Regions from separate parts of the Paenibacillus sp. 79R4 genome, predicted to be linked through region 3. Evidence: riboswitches for the same ligand, from Rfam matches in the RefSeq annotation. Region 3 holds a riboswitch; each other region holds the start of a gene.

Evidence for each region. A riboswitch is a leader RNA that binds a small molecule or an ion and turns the genes downstream of it on or off. The one in region 3 is predicted to bind cyclic di-AMP.
Region 1: another riboswitch for cyclic di-AMP. It lies ahead of DMN77_RS03760 (hypothetical protein); the one in region 3 lies ahead of DMN77_RS22005 (C40 family peptidase).
Region 2: another riboswitch for cyclic di-AMP. It lies ahead of DMN77_RS11605 (KamA family radical SAM protein); the one in region 3 lies ahead of DMN77_RS22005 (C40 family peptidase).

The regions. Positions count from the first base shown of each region.
Region 1 covers NZ_QJOT01000002.1:393,910-403,874, forward strand. The annotation lists gene DMN77_RS03745 (TVP38/TMEM64 family protein) at 1-26, shown strand, start outside; gene DMN77_RS03750 (MFS transporter) at 83-1,306, shown strand; gene DMN77_RS03755 (metal-dependent hydrolase) at 2,072-2,770, opposite strand; cyclic di-AMP (ydaO/yuaA leader) riboswitch at 3,308-3,548, shown strand; cyclic di-AMP (ydaO/yuaA leader) riboswitch at 3,654-3,850, shown strand; gene DMN77_RS03760 (hypothetical protein) at 3,967-4,380, shown strand; gene kdpA (potassium-transporting ATPase subunit KdpA) at 4,430-6,109, shown strand; gene kdpB (potassium-transporting ATPase subunit KdpB) at 6,130-8,160, shown strand; gene kdpC (potassium-transporting ATPase subunit KdpC) at 8,191-8,817, shown strand; gene DMN77_RS03780 (histidine kinase) at 8,877-9,965, shown strand, end outside.
Region 2 covers NZ_QJOT01000007.1:92,378-102,342, forward strand. The annotation lists gene DMN77_RS11580 (ABC transporter ATP-binding protein) at 1-434, shown strand, start outside; gene cobT (nicotinate-nucleotide--dimethylbenzimidazole phosphoribosyltransferase) at 555-1,634, shown strand; gene cobU (bifunctional adenosylcobinamide kinase/adenosylcobinamide-phosphate guanylyltransferase) at 1,631-2,224, shown strand; gene cobS (adenosylcobinamide-GDP ribazoletransferase) at 2,221-3,027, shown strand; gene DMN77_RS11600 (cobyric acid synthase) at 3,144-4,760, shown strand; cyclic di-AMP (ydaO/yuaA leader) riboswitch at 4,789-4,929, shown strand; gene DMN77_RS11605 (KamA family radical SAM protein) at 5,112-6,251, shown strand; gene DMN77_RS11610 (methyl-accepting chemotaxis protein) at 6,329-8,017, opposite strand; gene DMN77_RS11615 (queuosine precursor transporter) at 8,361-9,062, shown strand; gene DMN77_RS11620 (M24 family metallopeptidase) at 9,144-9,965, opposite strand, start outside.
Region 3 covers NZ_QJOT01000023.1:10,931-20,895, reverse strand. The annotation lists gene DMN77_RS22020 (M1 family metallopeptidase) at 1-797, shown strand, start outside; gene DMN77_RS22015 (hypothetical protein) at 900-1,733, shown strand; cyclic di-AMP (ydaO/yuaA leader) riboswitch at 1,954-2,089, shown strand; gene DMN77_RS22010 (C40 family peptidase) at 2,093-2,584, shown strand; cyclic di-AMP (ydaO/yuaA leader) riboswitch at 2,827-2,962, shown strand; gene DMN77_RS22005 (C40 family peptidase) at 2,966-3,436, shown strand; gene DMN77_RS22000 (GNAT family N-acetyltransferase) at 3,677-4,201, shown strand; gene DMN77_RS21995 (c-type cytochrome) at 4,337-4,693, shown strand; gene DMN77_RS21990 (4a-hydroxytetrahydrobiopterin dehydratase) at 4,806-5,105, opposite strand; gene DMN77_RS21985 (hypothetical protein) at 5,269-5,562, opposite strand; gene motA (flagellar motor stator protein MotA) at 5,752-6,555, shown strand; gene motB (flagellar motor protein MotB) at 6,539-7,336, shown strand; gene rluF (23S rRNA pseudouridine(2604) synthase RluF) at 7,421-8,122, opposite strand; gene DMN77_RS21965 (HAMP domain-containing sensor histidine kinase) at 8,141-9,965, opposite strand, start outside.

The sequences.
Region 1 (9,965 bases), on a different contig from region 3:
AGCGGGACCGCAGCATGACGGCATAATCGCCTATAAAGTATAAATGTAAAATAGAGATATGAGTGGAGAATGGGGTGGCACAATGAGTACAGCAAATATAGCGGCGAAGCCGAAGACGAGGAAGCTGTTATTTAGCGCTGGCCTCAGTTGGATGTTCGACGCGATGGATGTCGGGATTATATCGTTTATCGCCGCTGCTTTGGCGGCGGACTGGGGGCTGACCCCACAACAAACAGGCTTGTTCACAAGCATTAACTCGATCGGCATGGTGTTCGGGGCCGCTCTGGCGGGTCTGATGGCCGACAAATTCGGCCGTAAAGCGGTGCTGCTCTGGACGCTGGTTATTTTTGCTGCAGCGAGCGGTTTGTCCGCTGCTGCTACAGGATTTGCCATACTGTGCGTGCTTCGCTTTATCGCCGGCTTTGGGCTTGGCGGTGAGCTGCCCGTAGCATCCACCTTGGTCTCGGAATCTGTACCCGCCAAGGATCGGGGGCGGGCTGTCGTTTTGCTAGAGAGCTTTTGGGCCCTCGGCTGGATTCTGTCAGCGCTGATCGCTTATTTTGTAATCCCGGATTACGGCTGGCGGATGGCTTTTGTCATTAGTGGTGTGCCAGTCTTGTACGCCTTGTATTTGCGTCGCTCAATTGAAGATCCGCCGCGGTTTATCGAGCAATCGAATGCCATGAAACAGCGGTTTTCGGTCAGAGAGAAGCTGCAATCTGTATGGTCAGCTCCTCATCGACGCTCGACGATCATGCTCTGGATTTTATGGTTTACTGTAGTCTTCTCCTATTACGGCATGTTCCTATGGCTGCCTTCGGTCATGGTCCTGAAGGGCTTCAGCCTCGTCAAGAGCTTTGAATACGTGTTGATTATGACCCTGGCTCAATTGCCGGGTTATTTCACGGCTGCCTACTTCATAGAGAAGTTCGGCCGGAAATTCGTATTAGTCCTGTACCTGGTGCTTACCGCTGCAAGCGCGGCCTGGTTTGGCAGCGCAACGACGGAAGGGATGCTGATCGCCTCGGGGATTTGCTTGTCCTTCTTTAATCTGGGGGCGTGGGGAGGCATGTATGCCTATACGCCGGAGCTGTATCCGACCAAGGTCCGGTCGACAGGTGTTGGCTTCGCTGCTTCCTTCGGCCGGATTGGCGGGGTAATCGCTCCGTTCCTGGTTGGCTGGCTTGTAGCCCGGGAGGTAGCGATCAGCTCGATCTTCTGGCTGTTTTTCGTTACGGTTCTGATCGGCGCGATTGCCGTCCTCTGGCTAGGTACCGAGACAAAAGGGAAGGAACTTTTGGACTAGCTTTGGATTAGCAAGCGCCTCTGTGCCTGTCTGTTCAAGGGAGCGCTAATGAAAAATTGAGCTGGCATAAAGGGGAGAACAAGGTGATGCAGAAGCGAAACGCTGTTTGCTGAAGCGAATCTGCATCTGCTTCTTGTTGTAAGTTTCGCACGGCATTATGTTGGTCGGGATATGGTACTTCCCGATTTGATTCGGGAAGGCAACATGGACCCGATTGCGTAATCTACTATTTTGGAGATTCTAACGAAACGTGGTATCGTTATTGGCTTCAAATCGGGGCGCTGAGATTTTTAACGAAACTGGGTATCGCTATTGAACAAGAATTATCTCTTTTTGCTGGTATTTCGCCCAAATAACGATATGGTGTTTCGTTAAAAATAATTTCCCGCTTTTGGGGAGCCAATAACGTTCTGTAGTTTCGTTAGAAATAAAAATAGCTGCTGATAAGCAGCTATTTTTATTTGGTCCAGCATTGGTCCAGCATTGGTCCAGCATTGGTCCAGCATTGGACTAACATCGGACTAGCATCGTGCCAGTATCAGGCCAGCATTGGTCCAGCATTGGACTAGCATCGTGCCAGTATCAGGCCAGCATTAGCCCAGTATCGTGCCCGCATCGGACTAGCGTCGTGCCAGTATCAGGCCAGCATTGGGCGGTAGGTGCAGCCGGTGCGGTCGGTTATGGGCGGATGGCCTGACCAGCTGGGTTAATGGCCCGGATACAAAATAAATAGAGCGGTCGATGAAGTGAGACGAGAATGGTCAGTTAACGCTCCAATTGAGCTTGATCGAGGCTTTCGCCCGGCAGCAGGGCATGGCCGGATATGCCAAGCTTTTGCAATTGGTGGGCGAATTGTGCTCCGTCCTGCTTGATGAGGCCAAATGTATCGTAGTGAACCGGGACCACGTGCTTGGCGCCGATCCATTCGGCAGCGAGCAGGGCGTCCTCCGGTCCCATGGTGAAGAAATCGCCGATCGGGATGAAGGCGAGATCGATCTTATGTTTGCTTCCGATGAGCTTCATATCGCTGAACAGTGCGGTATCACCGCAATGATGGACGATGAAGCCGTTGATATTAAGCACAATGCCCGCAGCAACTCCCAAGTAGACATTGGTTCCGTTCACTTCTACGGATGAACTGTGGAGAGCCGGGGTGAAGGTTAACTTGCCGAACGGGAAGTTGGATGAGCCTCCCAGGTTCATCCCGGTTGCCTTAAGCCCTTTTTGCTTAAAAAAGTCGGCCAGTTCAACAATAGCTACGATGGTGGCTCCAGTCCTTCTGGCAATCGCCTCAGCGTCCCCGATATGATCCGAATGCCCATGGGTAAGCAGGATATAATCGACATCGATATCTTCTGCCATAGCAGCTGCTTTAGGATTTCCGGTCAAGAATGGGTCGATGATCAGACGGTAATCGCCGGTATCTAAAAATACGCATGAATGTCCGAGATACGTTAGTTTCACAAATATCGCTCCTTTTTGGCAAAATAATGAACTAACTCTATTATAGCGAAGCAGAGGCATGAGTAAAATTTTGCTGGCTGGCCAGTGCAGTATTAACATTTTGCGCCTGCCGGATCACTGCATAGCTGTGAGCTATGATGATCCAGACGGTAGCTAATCCCGGTCAAAACAGCGGCGGCAATGGTGACTATTCCCCCGGACCAGGACACATCGATCAATCGACTGTTTATGGCAACGAAGCCGCCAAGCGTCGAACCGAAGGCAATATAGATAGGGTTTGCACTTGCTTACCGAGTATAACGTTCCAGTAAAGGGGAGAGTCCAGAGGTCGTTTGCTATAATCTGTGGAATTCTTATAAAAGAATTCAAAATCAAGAGTAGAAATGAGCTATAGCGAAAATTAGAGAGCGCCATATCAATGTAAGCGGTATATTTTCGTATTCCTTTAAATTTATCGCTTTTTTTGCCAGGAAGTTGGCTTTACAGTCAACCCTTGCAGCGGTATGATTCAATCCATAATCCATAATCAATATTAACCAATTCCGATCGCTTAATCTCTGGGATATTCCAGGGAACGGGGGAACCAACAAGTGCTTGCTGCGTGATGATCAATGCGGCTTGCGCGACGTCTGAAGGGCCAGGGCTGGTGTGAGAGCCAACACAGGCCCATTCGGACAGGGGTGAATCCTGAGGAAGAGACCATGGACTCTTCTCGGGTAGGGCGACTCTCACCGCCCGAATCCGTCAGCTAACTCCGTCAGCGTGGGTATGAGAGAGGAAAGGTGACTGCGAGCCGCAATAAATTCGGCCACAGAGGACCGTTTGCCTCTGTGGTTTTTTGCGCCCTAATTTGAAAAATGAATTGAAATACAATGAAATGATCCATCAAAAAACGCTGAATGCTGTCGTGGATAGGACAGCAGCGGGGGAACCAACGGTACTGAGTGATGTCCGCTCCGCGGGCTTCTCAACCTTAGTTCCATGGGGTGAATCGCTTGGAGGATAATCTATTCTTCAAGGTAGGGCGACTTCCGCGCCCGAATCCGTCAGCTAACCTCGTAAGCGTCAAGGAAGAGGCAACCACCAAAGGCCGAATAGTGGGTCCAAGACCACCCATAAAGCCGCGGGGAAGGTTACTATCTTTCCTGCGGCTTCTCTTGTGTTGTCCTCTGCAAATTCAAGGAGGGTGTTCTCAAGTGGAGGGAGAGTTTGTTCTGGTAGCAGCCCCGAACCCGGTTGGACTGAAGTTCATTTTGCTGCTGATGGCAGCGAAGCGTAATTTCGCGGTACTGGTGAACAACAAGAAGGAGGAAGAAGTCCTTCATAAACTGGGCGTAAGACATGTATTGCGCATCAAGACGGATGACGAGCAGAGCTGGATCGTTCCGCCGTTTCCAATCGGCCGCTGCTATATTTTTGAACTGAGTATGACATTAACTTGTCGCTATTTGCAAATCTGCCGGAGATGGACGCAGGATCAGATTTTCATTATTACTCCGAATAAAAATCCGCGCATGATTTACAAAGGGCTGGGAGCTTCTTATGTCATCCATTCCGTGAGCGGAGAGGTTGGATTTCTGCTTACGGCAAAGCCACAGCTTGAGCAATAAGCCGGAGCTTAAAATTTATAAACAGGATTCCTGATGGGGTGAGTGTGTAATGGATTATTTACAAATGTTCATCGTGATCGGCGTCATATTATTGCTGGTGAAGCCGGTCGGAACTTATATATATCATGTTTTCTCCAATGTACCGAATCGTAGTGATCGCATCTTCGGAGCAACAGAGCGGTTTATTTTCAGCATAGCCGGCTACCGGCGGCGCGAAGGGATGGATTGGAAGAAATATATTATCAGCTTGCTGGCCACCAATGTGGTGTTGATGACCATCGCTTTCCTGCTTCTCAGCCTGCAGCAGTGGTTGCCTTGGAATCCCGAAGGAAGCGGTGGTATGGAGCCGACGCTGGCATTCAATACGGTAATCAGCTTCATGACCAATACGAATCTGCAGCATTATAGCGGGGAGACAGCACTGAGCTATTTCTCGCAAATGGCTGTTATCACCATGATGATGTTCACATCGGCGGCTACAGGTCTATGCGTTGCTATTGCTTTTATCCGCGGGATTACCGGGAGAGGCCAACGGCTGGGGAATTTCTTCGAGGATTTTGTAAAGGCGATCGTTCGTATTCTTCTGCCTGCTTCGCTGATCGTAACGCTTCTGCTGGTGGCGCTCCAGGTTCCGCAAACCTTGCAGCCTGCCACGGCTGTGAACACGCTGGAAGGGACTGTACAGCGAATCTCGCTTGGGCCGGTGGCCTCGCTGGAATCCATCAAGCATTTGGGTACGAACGGGGGTGGATTCTTTGGAGCAAATTCCTCTCATCCGTTCGAGAACCCCAGCGGGTTGACGAATGCAATAGAGATGTGGTCCATGTGGCTGATCAGCGCATCACTGCCTTATACATTCGGTTTATTTGCCCGCAATAAGAAGCAAGGTTGGGTTATTTTCTCCGCGATGATGGTCTTGTTCCTTGGATTTCTATCTTTGGTCTATTTCAGCGAGAAGGCCGGGAACCCGCTCTTCCATACGCTTGGAATAGACCTCACGCAAGGTAATATGGAGGGCAAAGAGGTGCGTTTCGGGGTTGCGGGCTCGGCGATTTTTACGGCGATTACGACCGCTGCGACTACGGGGAGCGTTAACAATATGCATGATTCGCTTACTCCGCTTGGCGGCCTGGCAGCTCTGGCCCAGATGATGCTGAACGTCGTCTTTGGCGGGAAGGGCGTCGGACTTATGAACATGGTGATGTACGCCATACTCGGCGTATTTATTTGTGGATTAATGGTCGGCAGAACGCCGGAGTTCCTTAGCAAGAAGATTGAAGCCAGGGAGATGAAGCTGATCGCCATTGCGATTCTTATCCATCCCTTGCTTGTGCTTGCGCCAACAGCAATCAGCGCTATGACAGGGTTAGGGTACGACGCAGTCACAAATCCGGGGTATCACGGTCTGTCGCAAATGCTGTATGAGTATGCATCCTCTGCCGCAAATAACGGCTCCGGCTTCGAGGGCCTCGCGGATAATACTGCATTCTGGAATATTATGACCGGCTTGGTCATGCTTCTGGGCCGCTATATATCCATGATTGCTTTGTTAGCTGCCGCAGGGTCCTTAATGCAGAAAGAGCCTGTCATGGAGACGATCGGTACGCTGCGGACTGACAATAAATTATTCGCTGGAATTCTCGTAGGAACGGTATTGCTAATCGGAGCTCTTACTTTTCTGCCGGTGCTTGCCGCAGGTCCTGTAGCTGAGTATTTGACGCTAAAATAATTTAAAGAGGTGTGCTAAACATGAGCACTGGGCATAAATCGATGTTATCCGGAAAAATGATGCGAGGAGCCGCGCTGGAAAGCTTGAAAAAGCTGAATCCGCTGTGGATGATCAAGAATCCGGTCATGTTCGTTGTAGAAATCGGAGCTTTCCTCGTACTCCTGCAAATCCTGTTCCCCGGATTGCTTGGGGAAGATCACAATACGGGGGTTAATGTGGCCATCTTCTTAATCCTGTTGATTACGATATGGTTCGCGAATTTTGCTGAAGCTCTTGCGGAAGGTAGAGGGAAGGCCCAGGCGGACAGCCTGAAGAAGACGAAGCAGCAAGTTATGGCAAACCGATTAATAGGCGGCAGTACGAAAAGCGTGCCTTCCTCCGAGTTGTGCAAAGGCGATATTGTCGTTGTCTCGCAAGGGGAGATGATCCCGGCAGACGGTGAAATTATCGAGGGGCTGGCTTCGGTGGATGAATCTGCGATCACGGGGGAATCGGCTCCGGTCATTAAGGAAGCTGGCGGCGACTTCAGCTCCGTTACAGGCGGAACTCTGGTCGCCAGCGACAGGATTGTTGTTCGTGTTACGAACGATCCTGGACAGTCATTTATCGACCGGATGATTTCATTAGTTGAAGGTGCAGAACGTCAGAAGACGCCAAATGAAATTGCTTTGGGGACTTTACTTACCGTATTAACGGTTATTTTCCTGATTGTGGTTATTACCTTAAAGCCGATTGCTGATTATCTGAATATTCATCTGGAGATCACCGTACTGGTATCGCTGCTGGTCTGTCTAATCCCGACAACGATCGGAGGACTGCTGTCCGCCATCGGGATTGCCGGAATGGACCGGGTGACACAATACAATGTACTGGCGATGTCCGGTAAAGCCGTAGAAGCCGCCGGAGATATCAACACCATGATTCTCGATAAGACAGGGACGATCACCTTTGGCAACCGAATGGCGGCGGAATTTCTCCCCGTTGCTGGTAGAGCTGAAGAGGAGCTTGCCCGTTGGGCTGCGGTAACCTCAAAATTCGATGAGACACCCGAAGGACGGTCCGTGCTTGAATTGCTTCGCAAACAGGGGCTCGAATATGACGAATCCTTAGCCGCTGCCGGGGAGAGCATTGCGTTCAAAGCGGAGACGCGTATGAGCGGCGTCGACCTGCAGGATGGCAGGAAAGTCCGCAAGGGCGCTGTGGATGCAATTACAAAATGGGTCAGCAGTCAAGGCGGTTCTATTCCGAATGACCTGGAGGCAACAACTAATCAAGTGGCTACGGCGGGCGGGACGCCGCTGGCGGTTGCGGTGGATGAAGTGATCTATGGCATTATTCATCTCAAGGACACCGTTAAACCAGGCATGAAAGAACGATTTGAGCAATTGCGGAAAATGGGAATTCGAACGATTATGTGCACCGGTGATAATCCGCTGACCGCTGCTACGATTGCCAGAGAAGCTGGGGTGGATGATTACATCGCTGAATGCAAGCCAGAGGATAAGATCGATGTCATCCGTCGTGAGCAAGCGCAAGGAAAGCTAGTTGCAATGACCGGTGACGGGACGAATGATGCTCCTGCATTAGCGCAAGCGGATGTGGGTCTGGCGATGAACAGCGGGACGGCATCCGCCAAGGAAGCGGCGAATATGGTGGATCTCGATTCTGATCCGTCCAAGCTGATCGAGGTCGTAGGAATCGGCAAGCAGCTTTTGATGACGCGCGGTGCATTAACTACATTTAGTATTGCTAATGATATCGCCAAATATTTTGCAATTATTCCAGCGATGTTTATGCTGGCTATCCCGGAGATGGATGCACTTAACATGATGAGGCTTGGTTCGCCGCTCTCGGCGATTTTGTCCGCCCTAATCTTCAATGCGGTCATTATTCCGCTCTTGATCCCAATTGCTATGCGTGGAGTCAAGTATCGGCCCATGAGCTCACAGCGTCTGCTAAGCAGAAATTTGCTGATCTTTGGCGTGGGCGGTGTGGTGGCCCCGTTCATCGGTATTAAACTGATCGACCTGCTCGTGCATTTATGGGTCTAATTTATGGATTCAGAAAGGAAGTAATCAAGTATGGCAGTTACTAAATCCGGTAAGCAATCGTGGTTATCTGTCTCGGGCTCGGCCTTATGGGTTGCTCTCCGCTTCAGCATCATTTTTATCATTCTCTGCGGAATTGTCTACCCACTGGCAAGTACAGGCTTGGCACAAATTCTGTTCCCATGGCAGGCTAATGGAAGCTTAATTAAGGACAACCAGGGAAAGGTTATTGGTTCCGAATTGATCGGTCAATCCTTCACGGATCCGAAGCTGTTTCATGGACGAATATCCAGTATTGATTATAATGGGGCAGGCTCAGGCTCCAGCAATTACGCGCCTTCCAACCCGCAGCTGATGCAGCGGATCGGGTCGTCGCTGGACGCATGGAAGAAGGCTAATCCGGACGCGCCGTTCAGCAAACTGCCCATTGATTTAATGACGAACTCGGGCTCCGGACTTGACCCTCACATTACGCCGCAAGCGGCGGAATCGCAGATTCCGCGAATCAGCAAGCTGACCGGCATTGCGGTGGATAAACTGGAATGGATGGTACAGGATGCAACCAGCGCACGGGATCTGGGCCTCTTCGGTCAACCGAGAGTGAATGTGCTGCGGCTTAATATGGAGCTGCAGGAGCAACTTCTAAAAATCAACTCTTAGTTTGATCCAATCCGATTAACTTGTTCTGGCTGAAGAATGTGCGGAAGGTGGATATACCGATGACCTATCGAAGGAAGACGCCGGAAGAAATATTGCAATATATGGAACGAATGCGGCGTGGCAAACTTAAGATCCTGATCGGAGCGACTAGCGGCGCGGGCAAAACGTATCATATGCTGCGCGAGGGGCAGATTCTTAAATCGCAGGGAATCGATGTGATTGCCTGTGCAGTCACAACTTCCCGGCGCCAAGAGACCGTGGAGCAGCTGCACGGAATCGAACGTTGGCCGAGTATTCACTGGATGAAGGAAGGGATAGAGAAGAAGGATCTTCCTCTGGAACAGCTCTTGCAACGCAATCCGGAAGTAGTGCTTGTTGACAATCTGGCTCATCGCAATCGGGAAGGGGCGCGCTTCTCAACCCGTCTCGAGGATATCTCTTTTCTGCTGGAACAAGGGATCAGCGTTATAACGACGATCAATGTATATGAATTGTCCGGCGCTGACATCATTGCCAGGCATTATACCGGAATCCGCGCGGAAAATACCGTGCCGCCGGAAACCCTGGATATGGCCGATGAGGTCAGATTCATCGATGTATCACCGGAAACCTTGCTGAAGCGGGTTGAAGACGGACTACTTGGTCATCAAGTCCCTCTGGCTATTTGCCACAGGGACAATGTCGCGGTACTTCGCGAGCTGTCCCTCAGGTTGATGGCCGATGGGATGAGCGATATGCTGGATAAGCATCGCATGTCGGAAGGTCTTGTCGGCCCTTCAGGGACCGCGGAACGGATTCTGGTCTCCGTCCAATATCATTGGAATGGCTCGATCTATATCCGGCGTGGGCAGCAGATCGCCAAGCGGCTGAATGGTGAGCTAATCGTCGTCGTTTATGTGAAGGCGGGCGTGGAGTTGACGCCGGAGCAAGCCGCCTTTAAGAGCTCGATTCAGCAGCTGTGCGATAAGATTGATGCTGAGTTTATCGAGCTGCCTTTACAAGGACGAAGGAAACTGGCAGGTCAGCTCGCCGAACTGGCGTTGGAGCGTAAGGTGACACGGATCGTAATGGGTCACTCCAAAATGAGCTTATGGCAGGAACTAAGAAAAGGCTCAGTGATAAAAGGCTTGCTGCGCAAGCTGCGAAGC
Region 2 (9,965 bases), on a different contig from region 3:
TGGACGGTATTATGGATAAGCTTGAGCTGAATGCTCTGGCTCATCGGCCGCTTCATGTATTAAGCGGCGGACAGCGGCAGCGGGTGGCCTTGGGCAAAGTGATGGCCCAGCAGCCTGAGATCGTCCTGCTCGATGAGCCAACGACTTATCTGGATATCCGACATCAGACACAGTTTATGGAGCTGGTCGCCAGCTGGCAGCGTGAAGCGGGCTTGACGGTCGTATCGGTCATGCATGATCTCAATCTGGCCGCGCTGTATTGCGACCATTTGCTTGTGCTTCATCAGGGGAAAATTGTGTCAGAAGGTTCACCTGCGGAAATTATTAATTCTGAATTGATTGAAGCGGTATTTCAGGTGCAGTCTCATATCGTTGCTCACCCCGATCACGGAGAGCCCCAGTTATTGCTGCGTAAGGAAACTAGTAGTGAATGATAGAGCATCTAAACTGGTGAACAGGTCATCGCTAGTTCATATTTTGCAGCAGGATCTTGCAATATTAGTGATATAGTTATGGTATAGTCGCATATCACGCATCAGGAAGGGGATATACACATGAATCATTTAATCGCACAAGTTATCGATAAAATCTCAGCTCCGGACGAGGCTGCTTCAGCAGCTGCGGCAGAGCATCTCGATCAGTTAACCAAGCCGCCGGGGAGCCTCGGGAAGCTGGAGAATCTGGCCGTGAAGCTAGCGGGAATTACCGGGAAGGTACATCCCGATTTATCCAAGCGTTCTGTCATCGTTATGGCTGCTGATCATGGTGTGTGCGAGGAAGGCATCAGTGCTTTTCCAGCGGAGGTAACTCCGCAGATGGTACATAACTTCCTGGCCGGTGGAGCAGCAGTGAATGTGCTGGCTCGTCAAGCCGGAGCCGAGGTGATGTGCGTGGACATCGGAGTAAATGCCAAATTGTCACACCCGGAGCTTGTTATGAAGAAGATCCGCTATGGGACAGCGAATATGGCCAAAGGTCCGGCGATGAGCCGTGAGGAAGCGGAAGCGGCCGTACTGGCGGGAATCGATACGGTGGAGGCGGCAGTAGCCAACGGATCAAGATTGTTCGTGACCGGCGAGATGGGGATCGGTAATACCACGGCCAGTGCGGCAGTGATGAGCGTGTTGACCGGAAAATCGCCGCAGGAATGCGTTGGCCGGGGAACGGGTCTTAATGACGAACGCCTTCAGCATAAGATTGCTGTCGTCCAGAAGGCAATTGATGTTAACCAGCCGGATATGAACGATCCGCTGGATGTACTATCCAAGATTGGCGGGCTCGAAATCGCCGGCCTGACCGGGGTGATTCTGGCTGCCGCTGCCCACCATTGTCCGGTCGTCATTGACGGATTTATCTCCAGTGCAGCGGCATTAATTGCGCAGCGCCTTGCCCCAGAGGCTGCGCATTATATGATCGCCTCGCATGCTTCGCATGAACAGGGGCATGAGCAGCTGCTTGGTGAGCTGGGGCTTGCCCCGATGCTGCATCTGGACATGCGATTGGGCGAAGGGACTGGCGGCGTATTGGCGCTGCATCTGATTGATGCGATCTGCCGTGTAATGTCGGAGATGGCGACCTTCGAGAGTGCCGGGGTTTCTACAGGCGAAGGGACTGGGCCGGAGGCATCCGTATGATCATTACGGTGACCGGCGGGGCGCGAAGCGGCAAGAGCTCTTTTGCCGAGAAATGGTGCATGAAACAGGCGGAGCGAGGGATTTATATTGCTACGGCACAAGCATTCGACGATGAGATGCGGGAGCGAATCAGGCTGCATCAGAGCGTCCGGGTGGACAGCGGTTTTGCTTGGGAGACGAAGGAAGAGCCGCTGCGGCTTGCCGCGCTGTTATGCGAGTTGGCTCAGTCGAACGATCGCAGTTCTTCCTCGATCAATGAGCCTGTGGCAGACGAACCTGTTGTATTGGTGGATTGTCTCACATTATGGCTCTCTAATATATTGCTCGCATATGGCGACGGGCGGGAGGTGGAGCAGCAGGTACTGGATGAGATCGAACGATTAGCTTCGGTCGTCTCGTCCTATTCCGGCAATCTGGTACTAGTGACGAATGAGGTCGGGGATGGCATCGTGCCTGAATACCGTCTGGGTCGAGTCTACCGGGACTTGTCTGGAATTATGAATCGCAAAATGGCTGAGATTTCGCAGCAAGTATTTCTCGTCACTGCGGGAATTCCCATTGAACTCAAGAGCAGGGAGTATCGATTATGAGACAACAAGGACGGCCAATTTTGGCCGCTTTTCAATTTCTATCGCGTTTTCCGGTGCGAGCCGAGCTTGATTTTACACCGGAGTTGCTGAAGAGGAGCGCCAAATATTATCCGCTCGTCGGCGCGGCGATCGGCATTGTTATTTGGATCATCGGTGTGCTGGCTAGCCTGGCGCTGCCTGTACTGCCGGTCTCGGTCCTTCTGCTGATCGCTTGGGTCTGGCTGACCGGAGGATTGCATTTGGATGGCTGGATGGATTCTGCCGATGCGTTCCTGAGCTATCGTCCCCGTGAGAAAATGCTGGAGATTATGAAGGACAGCCGAGTTGGAGCGATGGGTGTGCTAGCCTGTGTGCTGCTGCTGCTCTTGAAAATGTCGCTGCTTGCCACACTGCTGAGCCGCGGACTGTATGTATCGGGAGCAGCCATAATGACGGCTCCTGTATGGAGCCGCTGGTTCATGGCGCTGGCGATGCGCCATTGGCCGACCGCGCGCGGCGGGGAAGGATTGGCCGGACGATTCCGGGGGCAAAGTGTCCGGGATACGCTGCTTGCGACTTTACTGGCTCTGGTGCTATCGGCAGGACTGCTTCTGCTGGCCGCCGTGCCGCAATGGGGAGATCTGAATATGATCAGCCCAATGATCTATTATGCTCTTGCTCCTTTATTAGCTTGGGGCGTCGGTTCCTGGATGGCGAGCCGGATGAGTGCAAGGCTGGGTGGCTTGACGGGCGATACCTACGGCGCAATCAATGAAGGGCTGGAGGCGGTATTGCTACTGCTCGCCTGCTTGCTTTTTCAATGAGTGAAGTGGAGGTTTGATCGATGAGGCAAGAGGATTTAGGAAGAGAGCAAGTTGCTATAAAGGAAAAAGATACAAAGCGGAATTGCGGAGATTCCAGCCATCGGGGCGCTGTGCTGATGCTGCAGGGAACGGCTTCTGATGTAGGCAAGAGTGTCATCGTGACTGCCTTATGCCGAATTTTCGTTCAAGACGGACTCAGGACGGCGCCCTATAAATCGCAGAATATGGCGCTAAATTCCTATGTTACCGCCGATGGCCGGGAGATTGGGCGCGCACAGGGCGTGCAGGCTGAAGCCTGTGGAATCGAGGCGACAACGGATATGAATCCCGTCCTGATTAAGCCGACGGGAGATATGCACTCGCAGATCGTTGTTCACGGCAAGCCTTATCAGCATCTGAGCGCGATGAAATATCGCGAGGAGTTCCTGCCCGTGGCCCGGCCGATCGTGATGGAGGCTCTGAACCGACTGAGGGATGAATACGATCTCGTTGTGCTGGAAGGTGCGGGAAGTCCGGCGGAGATCAATTTGAAGCAGCGTGATATCGTTAATATGAATCTGGCTGGATGGGCGGAAGCTCCGGTTATTTTGATCGGCGATATCGATCGCGGCGGGGTGTTTGCATTTCTGGTCGGAACACTCGAATTGCTGGAGCCTGAAGAGAGAGCCCGGGTGAAGGGCTTCATCATTAATAAATTCAGAGGCGATCTGGAGCTGCTTCGGCCAGGGTTGGATTGGCTGGAACAGCGGACAGGCATCCCCGTCCTCGGAGTGCTGCCCTTCTTGCCGGATTTGGAGATCGAGGCTGAGGATTCAGTCATTCTCGACTCCTACGCTTCGGTACCTAAGCAGGGCCGCGATATCGATATTGCCGTGATTCGTTATCCGCGTATTTCCAACTTTACGGACTTCGACATGCTGGACGCAGAGCCGGATGTGTCTGTGCGTTATGTCCAGCGAGCGGCGGAGCTAGGAGAGCCGGATGTAATCATCCTTCCGGGCTCCAAGGATACGATCAGCGATTTGGCATTTCTACGGGAACAGGGGCTGGATGGGGCAATTGAGCAGCATCTGGAGCGCAGCGCTCATTCGCAACTGGTCGGTATTTGTGGCGGTTACCAGATGCTTGGGGATGCACTGCTTGATCCGGAGGCTGTTGAATCCGGCAAGGTGAAGCGATCCCGTGGACTTGGCTGGCTGCCGCTGACAACGACGTTTCTCCCTGGCAAAAAAACAATCCGCACCACAGGACATGTTCTACCTGATGCCTCGCTCCGCCTTTATTCAACGGAGCCCGTTATCCCCGTTGGCGGCTACGAAATTCACTCCGGGGAGACGGTATACTCAAGTCAGGCTGGGTTTGGTTTAGAGTCATCGAACTCTGACACCGTAGCGAACTCACACGGTACAACAGGAAGTATAGATAACAGGGAGAAAGAAGCAATGTCCTTATTCCTGGTTGAAAGCGCTGATGGAGGGGAACGCACGGAGGGCGTCTGCCGTGTGGATGGGCGAGTGTTTGGTACGTATTTACACGGTCTTTTCAATAGTGATGAGTATCGCCGGGCTTGGTTGGATGGCATTAGACAAGCCAAAGGGCTGGAGCCTCTGGCTGCGACATTTTCCGCTGCGGCCAGGCGTGAGAGGGCGTTTGACCGACTTGCCGATCATGTAAGAGGCCATCTGGATATGGATCAAATATATGAAATTGCGGGCCTTCCAAAGAATCCTTAGTTTTGACATACGCTTACATTTGTAATACGATAAATATACGCTTAATTTTCGAATGGTAAAGTCGAAAAGCGGGGGAACCATTTTTTGGGGCGAATCGTTGTAAATACACGTAGGGAACCATCTTTCCCGAGTCCGTCAGCTAACCTCGTCAGCAGTGGATGGGTCATCATTTATACCGCTTTGCAATGACCCTGTTACGGGTCTTTTTGCGTTTATGAATCTTTAAATTGTAAGCAATATGACCCGTTATTACTCGGCATCTAATGCCTTGCGCTGCACTGTCATCTTTGGTTTCCATGCTTCTTCTTTACGAATCGGCGATGTTGTTTGAGATAAAGGAGGAGATGGTGTATGGCAAGCCCGAAGTACATTACAAATATCGATAGGGTGACGCAGCTATCCCAGGCGGAACGGGAGCAATTGCGTCCGATTACTGACAAATTCGTGTTCCGGGTAAATGATTATTATTTGAACCTGATTGACTGGGACGATCCTAAGGATCCGATTCGTAAGCTAGTGATTCCGAATACGGGGGAACTGCGCGAATATGGGCGCTGGGATGCTTCTGACGAGGATACGAATTATGTCGTACCCGGCTGTCAGCATAAGTACCGGACAACGGCGCTTCTAATCGTCTCTGAGGTATGCGGCGCTTATTGCCGCTACTGCTTCCGCAAGCGGTTATTCCGCAATGATGTGAAGGAAGCGATGGCTGATGTCACGCCGGGGATTGAATATATCTCCAGGCATCCTGAGATCAACAATGTGTTATTGACGGGCGGGGACAGTCTGATCCTTGCGACCTCCAAGCTGCGCATTATCCTCGAACGGCTACGGGCGATCGATCATGTGAAGATCATCCGGCTTGGCTCGAAGATCCCTGTGTTCAATCCGATGAGGATCTATGAAGATCCTGATCTATTGCAGTTGATCTCTGAATTCTCCTCAGCGGAGAAGCGCATTTATGTAATGGCGCATATTAATCATCCGCGGGAGATTACGGCGGAAGCGCGCAAATGCTTCGAGGCACTGCATAAAGCTGGAGCCATCGTTGTGAATCAGACGCCGATCCTGAAGGGAATTAATGATGATGAGAAGGTGCTTGGGGAACTGCTCGACAAATTGTCCTGGGCAGGCGTGACGCCTTATTATTTCTTCATCAACCGCCCGGTCGCCGGCAACTCCGATTTTGTGATTCCGCTGCAGCGGGCCTATCAACTGGTGGAAGGGGCTAAGGCCCGTACTTCCGGTCTGGGCAAGCGCGTTCGCTTATCGATGAGCCATACATCCGGCAAAATCGAAATATTGGCGATCGAGCACGGAATGGCGTACTTGAAATATCATCAATCCCGTGAGGATGAATATGGGAAGTTCATGGTGCTTGAATGTCCGGAGGATGCAGCCTGGTTTGATGATCTTCCCGGTAATGAATCGTATTGGAAAAGACCCGAGAAGAAGCTGGCCGAGGCTGTCTCGGTGAATGAACTGTAAGAGGCAGGTAGGTCTTTAACCAAGAAGAACCGCTGGAATATTAATTCCGGCGGTTCTTCTTGGTTTACTGATCTCATTTAAACTTTGAATTTATCTACAGCCTCGCTTAAGGAAAGAGCATGGCGGTGGAGCTGTTCAATCGCTCCTACATGGTTCTTCATTTCCTCGATTTGTCGGCTGGTGTTGTTGGAGATTTCTTCGATGCTAAGAAGGGATTTCCCGGTTATATTAGCCGATTCTTCAACAGAGGCGGTGACTTCCTCCGTGCTGGCCGAGATTTCCTCGGTTGCCGCCGAGACGGATTGAACGCTGGAGTTAATCTCCGAGATCAGCTCGGTCAAATGGCTGAACGCCAGCTCTGCCTGATTCACTTGCTCCGTACCGGAACTAATCTCACGGGTGGCACGCTGCATCGTCTGCATCGAGCTTACAGTCTCTTCCTGGATGCTTAGCAAGTATTCGCTGATCTTCGTTGTGGCATCCCTCGTCTGTTCAGCAAGCAGGCGAATTTCTTCGGCGACGACGGAGAAGCCTTTGCCATGCTCTCCAGCCCGTGCTGCTTCAATCGCTGCATTCAGCGCCAGGATATGAACCTGTTTTGTAATACTTGAGATCAAATCTACGACTTGAATGATGGATGAAGCACGTTCGTTCAGAGTTGAAATATGCGTGAGCAGCGCTGCGGCGGCCTGCTCGACAAGCTGCATCTGACCGGTTGCCGATTTGGCCAGCTCATTCCCGTTGTCAGCTTCATCTGAAGCTTGACCGATGCGTTCCGTCACTTCAGCCGAGGAGCCGGCGATATGCTGAATTCCTAACGAGATTTCTTCCATCGCACGGGCATTTTCTGCGGCGGCTCCGGCGATGATGGTGCTGCCTTTCTCAATTTCCTGCATCGAATTGCCGGAATGCTCGATCAAATTCTGGAAGGTATTCACAGATTGATAGATCTGATCGGAGCCCTGGATCACCCCGTGGGAGCTATTTTGAACCTTGGTGATCATTTCCTTTAGCTCGGTAATCATCGTTTGGAAGCTGGCCGAGAGCTCCGCGATCTCATCGCGTCCCGTAATAGTAATCTGTTGGGTTAAATCTCCCTGCGCCATTTGTCTGGTTACTGCCGCCAAATTCTTGATCGGCTTGATAATGCGTTTGCTGTTCACATAAGCTGCGATCAGCGCCAGCACAATGACAAGGGCAGCGATCACGATTCCGGTCCATAGAATCTGATCTTCCTTCTGCTTGATAAAGTTTGCATCCATACCTACAGCCAGAACAGCCGTGCTGCCGGACAGGCGGATATAGGCCGTTTTGTGCACGCCGTATTGATCGCTGTACAGCTCGCTGACGCTCAGTTTGCCAGGATCTTGTACTTTCATCGCTTCATGGATCTCAAGCTCGTCTCCAACCTTCATGATCGAATCTTTATTGATTCCGATTACGATTGCCTTATCTTCTTGGACATCGAGAAGATAAGCGGTATGCAGATGGAATTCCTCAACCTTCTTGCTGAGGTAAGACTCAACGGCAAAGCGGGAATTTTCGTTGCCTTTAATAAGCTGAAGAGCCTGTGAATTATCAAGTCCTTTGTAAATATCCCTGGAGCTTGTATGCAGAACCTCATCGAATTGAGGAAGTACATTCTCGTCAATAATACTCATGGCAATAAAATAGAAGGTTGTGCTGAATAAAATGGATGACAGGATTGTGATGACCGCAAAAGTCAGCATAAATTTGCGACCAATGGAGTGATTAAATTTTCGCATTGATATCCCCCTGAGTTTCTATTAATCTAGTTCTTAATACCTATTTATGTATGATGCATTAGAATAAAAGACATATAAAGGTATTGTAAGATAAAATGAAACATTTAAACAATGATATTATTTATTTTTTTATTGATAGCGATTTCATTGTTTCGAGATAGTGAATTTTAGCCGTTTCCCGGGCCTGTTTTATTGATTAAAAACAAACTTTTTGTACAACTCTATAATGGAAGAAATAATAGGGTGGCAACTTGCGAAAAGCTATGTTATCGTAGAAAATGCTGATTTGAATATCAGCCGCGGTTCGTAACCATCCCGCGTAACCAAAACTAGGAGGCATGTTATGTTTAACTTTTTCTGGGGCCTTATATATATGCTCATAAATCTCACCTTCTTCCTGATCTGTTATCGCTGGTTCGGCAAGAAGGGATTATATGCCTGGATCGGGGTTGCCACGGTTATCGCCAATATTCAAGTCGTTAAGACGATTGACATGTTCGGCATTGTGATGACACTTGGCAATACAATGTATGTAAGCCTGTATTTGACGAGTGATTTGCTAAATGAGAAGTATGGGCGTCAAGAGGCCAAGAAGGCGGTATGGTTCGGCTTCTTCACGCTGATTATGACGACGATTCTGATGCAGATGGTTCTTGTGTTCCAGCCGCAGCCAGGTGATCTGGCGCAAGCTTCGCTTAAGACGATCTTCGGGTTGATGCCAAGATTGGCGCTGGGCAGCTTGACCGCTTATTTCATCAGTCAGTTTCTCGATATCCGCTTGTATTCTTGGATTCGCCGTTTCTATCCTTTGCGCAATCAGCTCTGGATTCGGAACAACGGAAGCACGATGATCAGTTCCTTTGTCGATACGTTGATCTTCTGTTCAATTGCCTTTATTGGTAAATACAGCTTTGACGTATGGCTCGAAATTCTGTTCACTACTTATATAATAAAATTTGCACTGACCGCGGTGGGTACGCCTTTTCTGTACATTGCACGCAACTTCCATCCGGACGGTGAGCCGGAACTCGATCAAGTGAAATAATAGCCAAAAAACCTCCAGGGCCGCATTCGCGCGTTCTGGAGGTTTTGTTGTTGACTAGAGCACGATGTTGCTTATGGCAGATTAGTCGATAAAGGTGAGCTGCTTCGGAAATTGGGTCAGCACGTCAACGCCGGCTTCGGTAACCAGCACATCGTCTTCAATCCGGACGCCGGCGATCCCGGGAACATAGATACCAGGCTCGACGGTAAATACGTTGCCAGCGGAGAGCGTGAGTTCATTTAATCCGTGCACGGAGGGGAATTCATGAACATCGATGCCGAGTCCATGACCAAGGCGATGCAGGAAATATTCCCCGTAACCCGCCTCGGTAATCAAGTCTCGGGCTGCTTTATCGATCGAGGCGAAAGTAACGCCGGGACGAATGTGGGCAATTGCCGCTTCATTGGCGGCAAGTACGGTATTGTAGATCCGGGTCTGTTCGTCCGTGATCTCTCCATAGGCGAAGGTGCGAGTAATGTCCGAAGCGTAGCCGTCTGCGTAGACGCCGATATCGAACATAACCAGATCGCCGCGGCGCAGCTGTCTTTTGCCTGGAACTCCGTGTGGCAGTGCGGCATTCTCACCGAATAATACCATCGAATCGAAGGAAGGACCGTCTGCCCCCAGCTTGCGAATCTGGTATTCGACCTCAGCTACCATCTCATTCTCGGACACGCCTTCCTTCACCTGCTTGAGCGCCGCCTGCAATACCTGCTCGATCAGGGAAATGGCGTGGCGCAGCTTCGCGACTTCCTCAGGAGACTTATGCATCCGCAGCTCACGCAGCCAAGGGCCGACATCGAAGCTTGACGAGAAGGAGAGGGCTTCTTGCAGCGCTTCATAGCGGGCCATGGACAGATTTTCTTTCTCAAGACCCAATGTTCCGATCTTGCCTTGTACCTT
Region 3 (9,965 bases):
TCCATGAGATCGCTCACCAGTATTTCTACGGAATGATCGCAAGTAATGAGTTCGAAGAGGCCTGGCTGGATGAAGGATTCGCCTCCTATGCCGAGGATAAGCTGATGGAGCAAGAATTCGCTACTAACCTTCCGCTTCCGGTCCAATCCGCCATCATCACTTCTCCAGCTTCCCTAACCCAGAATGCCTGGAAATATGGGGATAGCGATGTATACGCACAGAATGCTTATTATAGAGGAAAGCTGGTCCTGCTTGATATTGAGAAGCAAGTAGGCGCCAAGACGATGAAGCGAATTATGTCCAGCTACAGCCTAAAATACCGCTTCAAGCATCCGACAACAAAAGATTTCCAGCGGACCGTCGAGCAAATCACGGGCCGATCGTGGAAGGATTACTTCAACCAATACGTATATAGCGACAAAATGGCTGATTTTTCAGTGGATCGAATTCAAATTCATCCCTCCGATTCAAGCAGCGGCAACGGATCGATCTATGAGTCCATCATTGATATAAGCCGTAAGGGCGCCGACTATCCAGAGGTAACCATATTGCTCTCGTTCAAGGATGGACATACTCTGCGCAAGACTTGGAAAGTGGATAACGACACCCTCCAGATCAAGGTTCAATACAAAGAGCCTGTGGATTGGGTACAAATCGATCCTGATTATGCGCTCGTTCTTGAGAATAAACACATTAACAACTACCTGAAGGCGGAGATTCAGGAGCCTGTGGGAACCCGCTCCACCTTAACGATTGTCAAATTGCTGGAAACCGTACTCGGCTCGTTATTATGGTAGGTACCCAACCTTTATAAATGCTGTATATGCTTCCGTAGCAAGTTTTTGTCCGCGGCTTATTCTACGGAGGCATACCTTAACAAAACTTTGAGGGGGAAAAGTATGATCTATATACGTAGTGGATGGAGTCTTATAAAAAACCAGCTTCCCTCTATTATCATCCTGTTTCTATATCAGCTGCTATGGGGACTATTTTTATACAGGCTCGTCAATTCAGTAGTTACGGAGGTCCTGGTTAGATACCCAGATCCCCCGCCCAACATGCTCAGCCAGGCTCTATTCCTCCTGGAAGGCCAATACGAGCTCAAGCATAGCCCCGACATCCGTCTCTATCTGGGGTTGCTGCTCGGTATGGCTCTCATCCGACTACTAGTGACGCCTCTGCTCCAGGCGGGAGTCCTGTATGGCTTAATGCCCAAGGAGGAGCGAAAGAGCGGACTTCCGCTATTCCGCGGCATGAAGGAGTTTGGAAAGCCGGTATTCTTGTTCCTATTTATTGAGCTTATATTAATCAGTCTGCCGCTATTATGGATTCTCCCTCACGTCCAGGGAATTCTGCCAGACCTGCTTCGCTCAGGCTCGGTACAGATTGCTCCCATGCTGAAGATGTCGGCCGTTCTGCTCGCTTGGTTGATCTATTGCTGGCTTATTGACCAATGCTTGCTGTTCGCACAATTTGGCTATCTTTTCAAAAAGGGGCTATGGGGTTCTATTCTGATAGGTGTTCGATATGTGCTTCCTGGAGCGGGCATCTCTCTCTTACTCGGCATTTTTGCCCTGATCCTGTTCTTCATCTTTGGTTCAGTATCGTGGATTTGGACCGGAATACTCGCTCTTATTCTGCAGCAAAGCTATCCTTTCATACGAAGTTTGTTCCGAGTTTGGGAGGTAACCTCTCAATATCAACTATGGGAAATGAAGTCACAGAAAAGTTAAATTATTTTTACCATTATAATCCCTTATACCACAAGGCCTCCGCCAGAATCGGAGGTCTTGTTCTTTGTTTTTGTCTCTGAATCTTGTGAATTAGGCATTGCCAAAATATACTTCTCTTTGTTACAATAACAACAGCAGAAATTCAGTAACAGTTTTGTAATCATTCTTGTCATAATAAGTCAAGTAATAGCAATTGCGAGTGTAATTATAACAATTATTTACGAAATCATGGCCGAATTCCCTCCACGGGGAACGGGGGAACCACTTTGGGTGAATTGATCTCGCTAGAGAGGGATCATAGGGAACCTTCAACCGAATCCTTAAGCTAACCTCGTAGGCAATCGGAAGGAGTATTTTTCTTGAAGAAACAGTTAACTACATTAGCTCTTGGTGTTACATTGCTTTTCTCCATCGGAACTGGTAGCGCTTTCGCTGATTCCAAATTAGACTCTGCTATTGATGGAGCGTTAGGAACGAAATATGTATCCGGTGGGACAACGACTTCCGGGTTTGACTGCTCAGGGTTCACGATGTATGTATTCTCCAAGATCGGGGTCAAGCTTCCTCACCAATCGGGATCGCAATATAAAATGGGCGAATCCGTATCCAAGGATGAACTAATCGCTGGCGACCTGGTGTTCTTTAACACTTCAGGCAAAGGCATATCCCATGTAGGTATTTATGTAGGTGAAGGCAAATTTGCTCATGCATCCTCTTCCAAGGGCGTTGTAATCAGCAAATTGAGCGAGAAATATTATGTAGATCGTTATGTTGGAGCTAAGCGCGTTATGAGTTCTGATAAGTACGAAGATGTTACTGGAGAAGTTACAGACCACGATGATGTAGAATAATAACGAATTTTAAACCCACGGAGATTCATTTGGAATCATAACCGTGGGTTTTTTATTTGTCTAAGGGCCTGCTTTTTCCCCGCTTCTGGCCCTTTATGCCTATCTGCCTGGATAGAAACACCGACTTGCAGATCAAATCTATCGACAAGCTTGTCAAACCTGGGCGGGTTTGGTAAAATGACCAATGTAATAGTAACAAGTTTGTAATCTTTGTTGTAACTATCGTAACTTTTGGGTGCATCAACTAAGAACAGCCGAATTCCCCAGCACCCGGGAAACGGGAGAACCATTTAGGGTGAATTGGCCGCAATCCTGCCGCCATAGGGAACCTTCAACCGAATCCGCAAGCTAACCTCGCAGGCCTTGGAAGGAGCTTACATCTTGAGAAAAACAATCATCGCAGCCGCTGCAAGCCTAGCCATCTTCTTCACCATGCAAAGCGGCAATGCTTTTGCGAGTACCACTCTTACTAATGTTGTTGACTCGGTATACGGTACACCTTACAGACTTGGTGGAATTAGCGCCAGCAGCGGCTTTGACTGCTCAGGCTTCACCAAATACGTATATCAGAAAATGGGCGTAACCCTACCTCGCGTATCAACAGATCAGTTCAAGCAAGGCACTGCAGTAAGCAAGAGCCAGCTGAAGCCTGGCGATCTCGTCTTCTTCAATACGACGGGTAAAGGCGTCTCCCATGTAGGCATTTATGTGGGTAATGGAGAATTTGCACATTCTTCCTCCTCTAAAGGCGTTCGGATCGACAGCTTGAGCAATAGCTACTACAAAACGCGTTATGTAGGCGCCAAGCGTATCCTTAGCCAATATACTTATTCTCTGTATGCCCAAGCCTAATCTTCAGCGTTCAACCATTTAACTTTCATTCATTCATTTATCATCATTTATAACTATATAATGCAATTGATTCCACGCCCGGAATCAATTGCATTTTTTTATCTCCGATCCTGTAGCGCATCGTGCAAGCAAAATATTCTAAAATCGCACTAACACCTTTACAAGGAATAGAATTCCCGTTAGAGTGAGTTTAAAAAGGTATCTAGCATCGTATCATGCAATAAGCAAGGAGGCGTAAATATGGAAAAGTATATTCCGAAATTTCTTATTGTACCTATGGAAGAAGACCATGGCGCAGACATCTGCACCTGGCGCTACGATTCTCCCTATGACGTATATAGCTGGCTCCCTTGGGAGCAGATGAAGGCGCTCGATGTAGAATTCGGCAATCCTGCACTACGGGCCGAACAATACGCCTCCCTATTGGATGAAAACGGCGGGCTCGCGGGCTTTGCCCAATACTTTCCCCTCAAAGGAGTAACCCGTATTGGGGTCGGGATGAGACCTGATTTATGCGGCCATGGTTACGGTAAATCATTTGTCATCGCGATCGTGGAGGAAGCGCTGCGTCGTAAGCCTGATAATGAGGTGGATCTTGAGGTTCTGACCTGGAACAAAAGAGCGATCCGAGCCTACCAGAAATCGGGCTTCGTGATTACTGATCTATATGAGAAGATGACGCCCGGCGGCATTTCCAAACCATACTATTGTATGGTATTTCGCGGATTCCCTAAAGAGGGAGAGTCTGGTCATATTGAACTTTAATGTTGTCTGTGATGATTTGCATATATTTTCAAGAAAACACTAAATTATCATTACTTTTTTTGTCACAAACGCTATGATCCACTGCAATGTTCCGGTATAATGGAATGGATAGCTTACATAAAAGGGGCGATTCGTGTGCAGAAATGGATCATGAGCGGATTACTCGGCGTGGCATTCATTATGGCCATCGTGTTAATTTTCACCTTACCTGGTAAAGAGGAAGTGGCCAAAGAGGCCAAGCCAACCATGCCTGAAATTACTCTCAATGTTGATCAGGCCGATGCTACGATCAAGGCAAACTGTATCAGTTGCCATGGCGATCAACTGCAAGGTCAAGTTGGTCCGAATTTGCAGAAAATCGGAGCTCAATTAACAGCGGATCAGCTCTACGGCATCATCAAGAAAGGCAAAGGACAAATGCCGACCTTTAAGGATAGGCTGAAGGACGAAGAAATTGCGAACGTAGCCCTCTGGCTTGCGGAGCAAAAATAATCGCAGCACAAAGAACGCCCGCCAAGGGGATCCCTGGTGGGCGTTCTTCTATACGAGCCGGCTGTATAACATTGAGTTCCACTTCCAGCCGGGGTAGAAGCCTATCGATGCATCAGCCTACAGAACGCGCCTTCTCGAAAGCCTCGTTGTACTGCTGTGCTTCCTTAATATCAACGGCCGTTATACCGCCTTCCTCCCATGATGTCAGCCGAAGCGTCACTGTTTTATGGTCAATGGTTATAAAAGGGTGATGATTGAACGCCTCTGATATGGCTGCAACCTCATCGACAAAAGCGATTCCCTTCATATAATTAGAGAAGGTATATTTGCGAACGATCCATCGTCCTTCCTCTAGCTCCCATCCTTCCAGTCTCTCTAAATGCGCTTCTATTTCCTGCGGTGTAAACGGCATTTTTATTTCTACCTCCCGTTCGTTCTCAAAAAATATCCCCATATCATTCTTGCATCTGAACCGTACATGAGATATTAATTCATTATATTCTTCTATTCAACGATCATGCTATCCAATATATTACCATAGCGTTTACTGTATAAACAAAATAAGGGAATAAATATTAAATCAATGCAACGAAATCCAGTTCATCCTCTCCGATTAGGAAATTGATGCGATGGTTGTCCGCATCATAAATCACTACTGCGCTGCCAACGGAAATAACCGGCTCCGTGCCTAACGCAAAGAACAAGTCCTCGGCCAGCGCCTCCTGGACCTCCAGCTTCTCCTCCTTCGAGAGGATCTCCCATTCAGAAGCCTCCATCTCAAAGAAAATATAGCTATCAGATATCTGGCCTACCGCCTTCGTGAGATCTGCCAAAATATATTCATAATCTCTGCCATGCTTTACGCCCACGATGATTCTTCTCCCTTCACTCTAACGAATATTCAATCGTAGTCCCATTATACCGGAAAATCGCCCTTAAAAAAAAAGGGAATTCTGTCGATAAAAAAGATAAGCCATTTCCATAAAATCAGAAATGCCGTTCTGCAAGGATGCGGGTGGCAGAATTATGGAATAATTATCTCAAGGACGAGGTGTGCAATGGAAATCTCAACGATTATTGGACTTATTCTTGGACTCGTAGCACTCATTTGGGGAATGTTCCTAAAAGGTGCGCCGATCGAAAGCTTGGTCTCCAACCCCGCGGCCTTTGTCATTATCTTCGTGGGTACCGCTGCGACTCTATTCATGGCGTTCCCGCTATCTGAGCTGAAGAAATTTCCGAAATTGCTCAAAATGACGGTCGTCAAGCCAAAAATTATTACGAAGGGTGAACTGATTGCGCTGTTTGCGGAGTGGGCCACAATTACCCGCCGTGAAGGGCTGCTCGCTCTGGAAGCCAAGGTAGAAGAAATTAATGACGATTTCTTGCGGAACGGAATGCGGATGATCATTGACGGCAATGATCAGGAATTTGTACAGGATGTCCTGACAGAGGACATCGCCGCTACGGAAGAAAGACACAAGGCAGGGGCGCAGATCTTCTCACAAGCCGGAATGTATGCTCCTACGCTCGGTGTACTCGGTGCCGTTGTCGGTCTGATTGCAGCATTGTCAGATATGAGCGATGTCGATGTTCTCTCCCATGCGATCTCAGGTGCATTTATCGCAACCGTGTTCGGTATTTTCACCGGTTACGTACTGTGGCATCCCATTGCCAATAAACTTAAACGTCTCTCAAAGAAAGAAATAGAGATTCGACTCATGATGGTAGAAGGCCTGTTATCCATTCAATCCGGGGTGTCTACAATCGCAATTCAACAAAAGCTTGCTGTATTCTTAACCCCTGCCGAACGCGCTCAAATCCTAGAAAAGGGGGCGGGTGAAGGTGCGCAAACGGAATAAACGCAATCAAGAGCATGAAGAGCATGCAGACGAGAGCTGGCTGCTCCCTTATTCTGACCTTATGACCCTTCTGCTTGCCATGTTCATCGTCCTGTTCGGAATGAGCTCCGTGAACGCGGAGAAATTCAAAGCGGTCAGCGATGCCTTTAACAACGTGCTCAGCGGCGGATCGGGGATTCTGGATCAGAGCTCATTCAATAGTAACGACATGCAATCCTTCAAAGCACAGCCTAAGCCGGACGAAGTAAAAGCGAGTGTAAACGAGCTTAAGCGTAGGGAGCAGGAAAACCTGGAAGGGCTTAAGAAACAATTGGATAACTATATTAAGCAGAATGGGCTGACCAATGATCTTGATACGAAGCTCAATCAGTCCCAGCTGATGATTACGATCAGCGACAAAGCGCTGTTCCCTTCAGGAGAAGCCGAGGTGAAGCCGGATGCCCGTAAGCTGGCCAAAGCCATCTCGGACATGCTAGAGCAGTTCCCGGACTATGAGGTTATCGTCTCCGGTCATACTGACAATGTACCGATATCCAATAAAGAATTCCCTTCAAACTGGGATCTTAGCTCCGCCCGGGCATTGAATTTTATGAAGATATTGATGCTGAATACACAGCTTGATCCACAGAAGTTCAGTGCGATTGGATACGGCGAGTATCATCCGGTATCCACCAACGACTCAGCAGTCGGCAGAGCACAGAACCGCCGCGTCGAAGTATCGATTATTCGCAAGTATGTCGATCCGGATCAGAAGCTAGGTGTAACCACGGCTCATGAATAAAAAAAGATGGAGACCAGAACTCTGGCTCCATCTTTTTTATTACCTCGTGCTGTTCATGAAGGTCTCATATAATTACCAAGCTTGTTACAGCTTATAATTCAACATCCCACCAAGCTCTCTTTTCTCCTGCTCGTTCAAATCCCGCCACGTTCCAACCTTCAATGATCCAAGCTGGATATTCATAATACGAATCCGCTGCAGCTTCTGTACTTCATACCCAAGCGCACTGCACATACGGCGAATCTGGCGATTCTTGCCCTCGACAAGTATAATCCGGAAGGTTCGATCAGAGATTCTTGTAATTTGGCAAGGCAAGGTCATGGCGCCCAGGATTCTAACGCCCTCCCCCATCGCTTTCAGGAACGAAGGCGTAATCGGGCGGTTTACTGTAACGATATATTCCTTCTCATGCTTGCCTTCAGACCGCAGGATCTTGTTGACTATGTCGCCATCGCTGGTTAGCAGAATCAATCCTTCGGAATCCTTATCCAAGCGTCCGATTGGGAAAATACGTTCTTCATGTCCAATAAAATCGACGATGTTGCCTTTGATATGATGCTCTGTCGTACTCGTAATCCCGACAGGCTTATTCAGAGCGATGTAGACGTGCTTAGACGGCTTCTCCTGAAGAGGAGCCCCATTAATCCTCACATCATCTCCTGGCTCGGCCTGACTTCCCAGCTGAGCGGTTACACCGTTAATCGTTACCTTGCCGGACTCGACCAGCTTGTCTGCCTCCCGTCTGGAGCAATAGCCTGTCTCGCTGATAAATTTATTGATTCTCACCGTTGTATGGTCACCCCGTTATGCTATTTCTTCGCCCGTTGTGGTCGCAACTGGCTCTTGAACTTCCTTGATTCGCGGCAGGGTAATCGTCACGGTCGTTCCCTTACCCAGCTCACTATCGATTTCAAACATTCCCTTATGGCCTTCTATGATACGCTGACTGATCATTAGTCCGAGGCCTGTCCCCTTCTCCTTGCTCGTATAGAAAGGTTCTCCCAGCTTATCCAGCCGTTCCTTCGATATCCCTTCCCCTTCATCAATGAACCGAATCGCAATGTAATGCTCGTCATTGTCAGCGACCTGGAGCGTGATCCTTCCTCCTCCGGGCATCGCCTCCATTGCATTCTTCAACACATTAATGAACACCTGCTTTAATTGATTCTCTTCACAGTGTACCAGAAGAGGGGAAGTAGAGAAATGGTGCTCGAACACAATATTATGTAAATGCGCTTCACTATCCAGCAGCGATATCACATCGCCGACGGTATATCTGACATCCTTAATTTCGAACTGAACTGCCTGCGGCTTAGCTAGAATTAGAAATTCACTCACAATCATATTAATCCGCTCCAGTTCAGAGAGCATGATATCTGTATGTGTGTCATTGACGGTGCGCGTGCGCTGCTGCAATTGCAGGAATCCTCTGAGCGTAGTCAACGGATTGCGTATCTCATGCGCTACACCAGCCGCCAGCTGCCCCACCGTCCGCAGCTTCTCCGCGCGCCTGAGCAGTTCCTCCATTTTATTATGCTCCGTCATATCCCTTGAGATGTTGATCAGTGATACGATCTCACCGTCTTCATCGAATATCGGAGAGACGCTAATGCTTACATTAACTAATCGCCCATCCTTGCAAATGCGAGTTGTCTCAGCCAGGACATAAGGACGCCCCTCCCTAAGCTCCTTCAGCCAGGATTCTCTCTCCTCTTGATAAGAATAGGGCACAAAATCAAGCCTGGTGCCGACGATCTCCTCGCTATTCCAGCCATACAGCTGTTCGAACGCCCGATTTACTTCCAATATCCTGTCGCTTAGATCTGTTACATGAATCGCATCCGCCATCTGATTAATAATCGACTCCAGCCGTTCCTTGATTACCTGGTTCTCGTCGTTCTTCAGCTTCAGCTCTTCTGTATGATGCCCCATATAATCCGCCATCCTGTTGATCTGTTGTCCCAGAAGACCAAGCTCATCTTGGCGCTTTATCTCGATTTTGGCCTGGAAATCTCCCGAGGATAACCGGTTCACCTTATACAAAATGTCTTGAATCGGCCGAATCAGTTCTCCGGCAAGAATATAACTTGAGAACACGACGATTTGCAACAATATAATGGAGATTGAAATTTCGTTAATCACCTGCTTGGTGATCGCTGCTGAAATAGGTTCATAGCTGGAGATAATTCGAATCATGTAAGGCTGTTGATTGCTCGGTTGAATGGGGATAAGACACTCTAGTACGCGTTTGCCGTTAATGATTGTATCCTTGAGTAGGCTTGTCCCCTTCTCGGCGGATTCTGCGGATTTCTCAAAGATATCAGTCTCATTCTTATACTTATACGTGCCAAATAGGATGCTGCGATGATCACGAAGTTCATCGGGGAAGAAACCTGTGATCTCCAATAGATGCTGGTTGGACCGGAGAGATTCATTCACAATTCTTTCCGGACTTGTCATGTCTAACATTCCGCCAAAAGAAGAGCCGTTCCCCATTTGTTGGCCGATTTCATTTCTCTTCACATAATCATATATGGAACGGGATTGTTCCACTGCCAGAGCAATTTGCTTAGCGATTAACATCATATTAGCTTCACTGTCTCTGCGAAGATTGTCACGAGTTGACAGA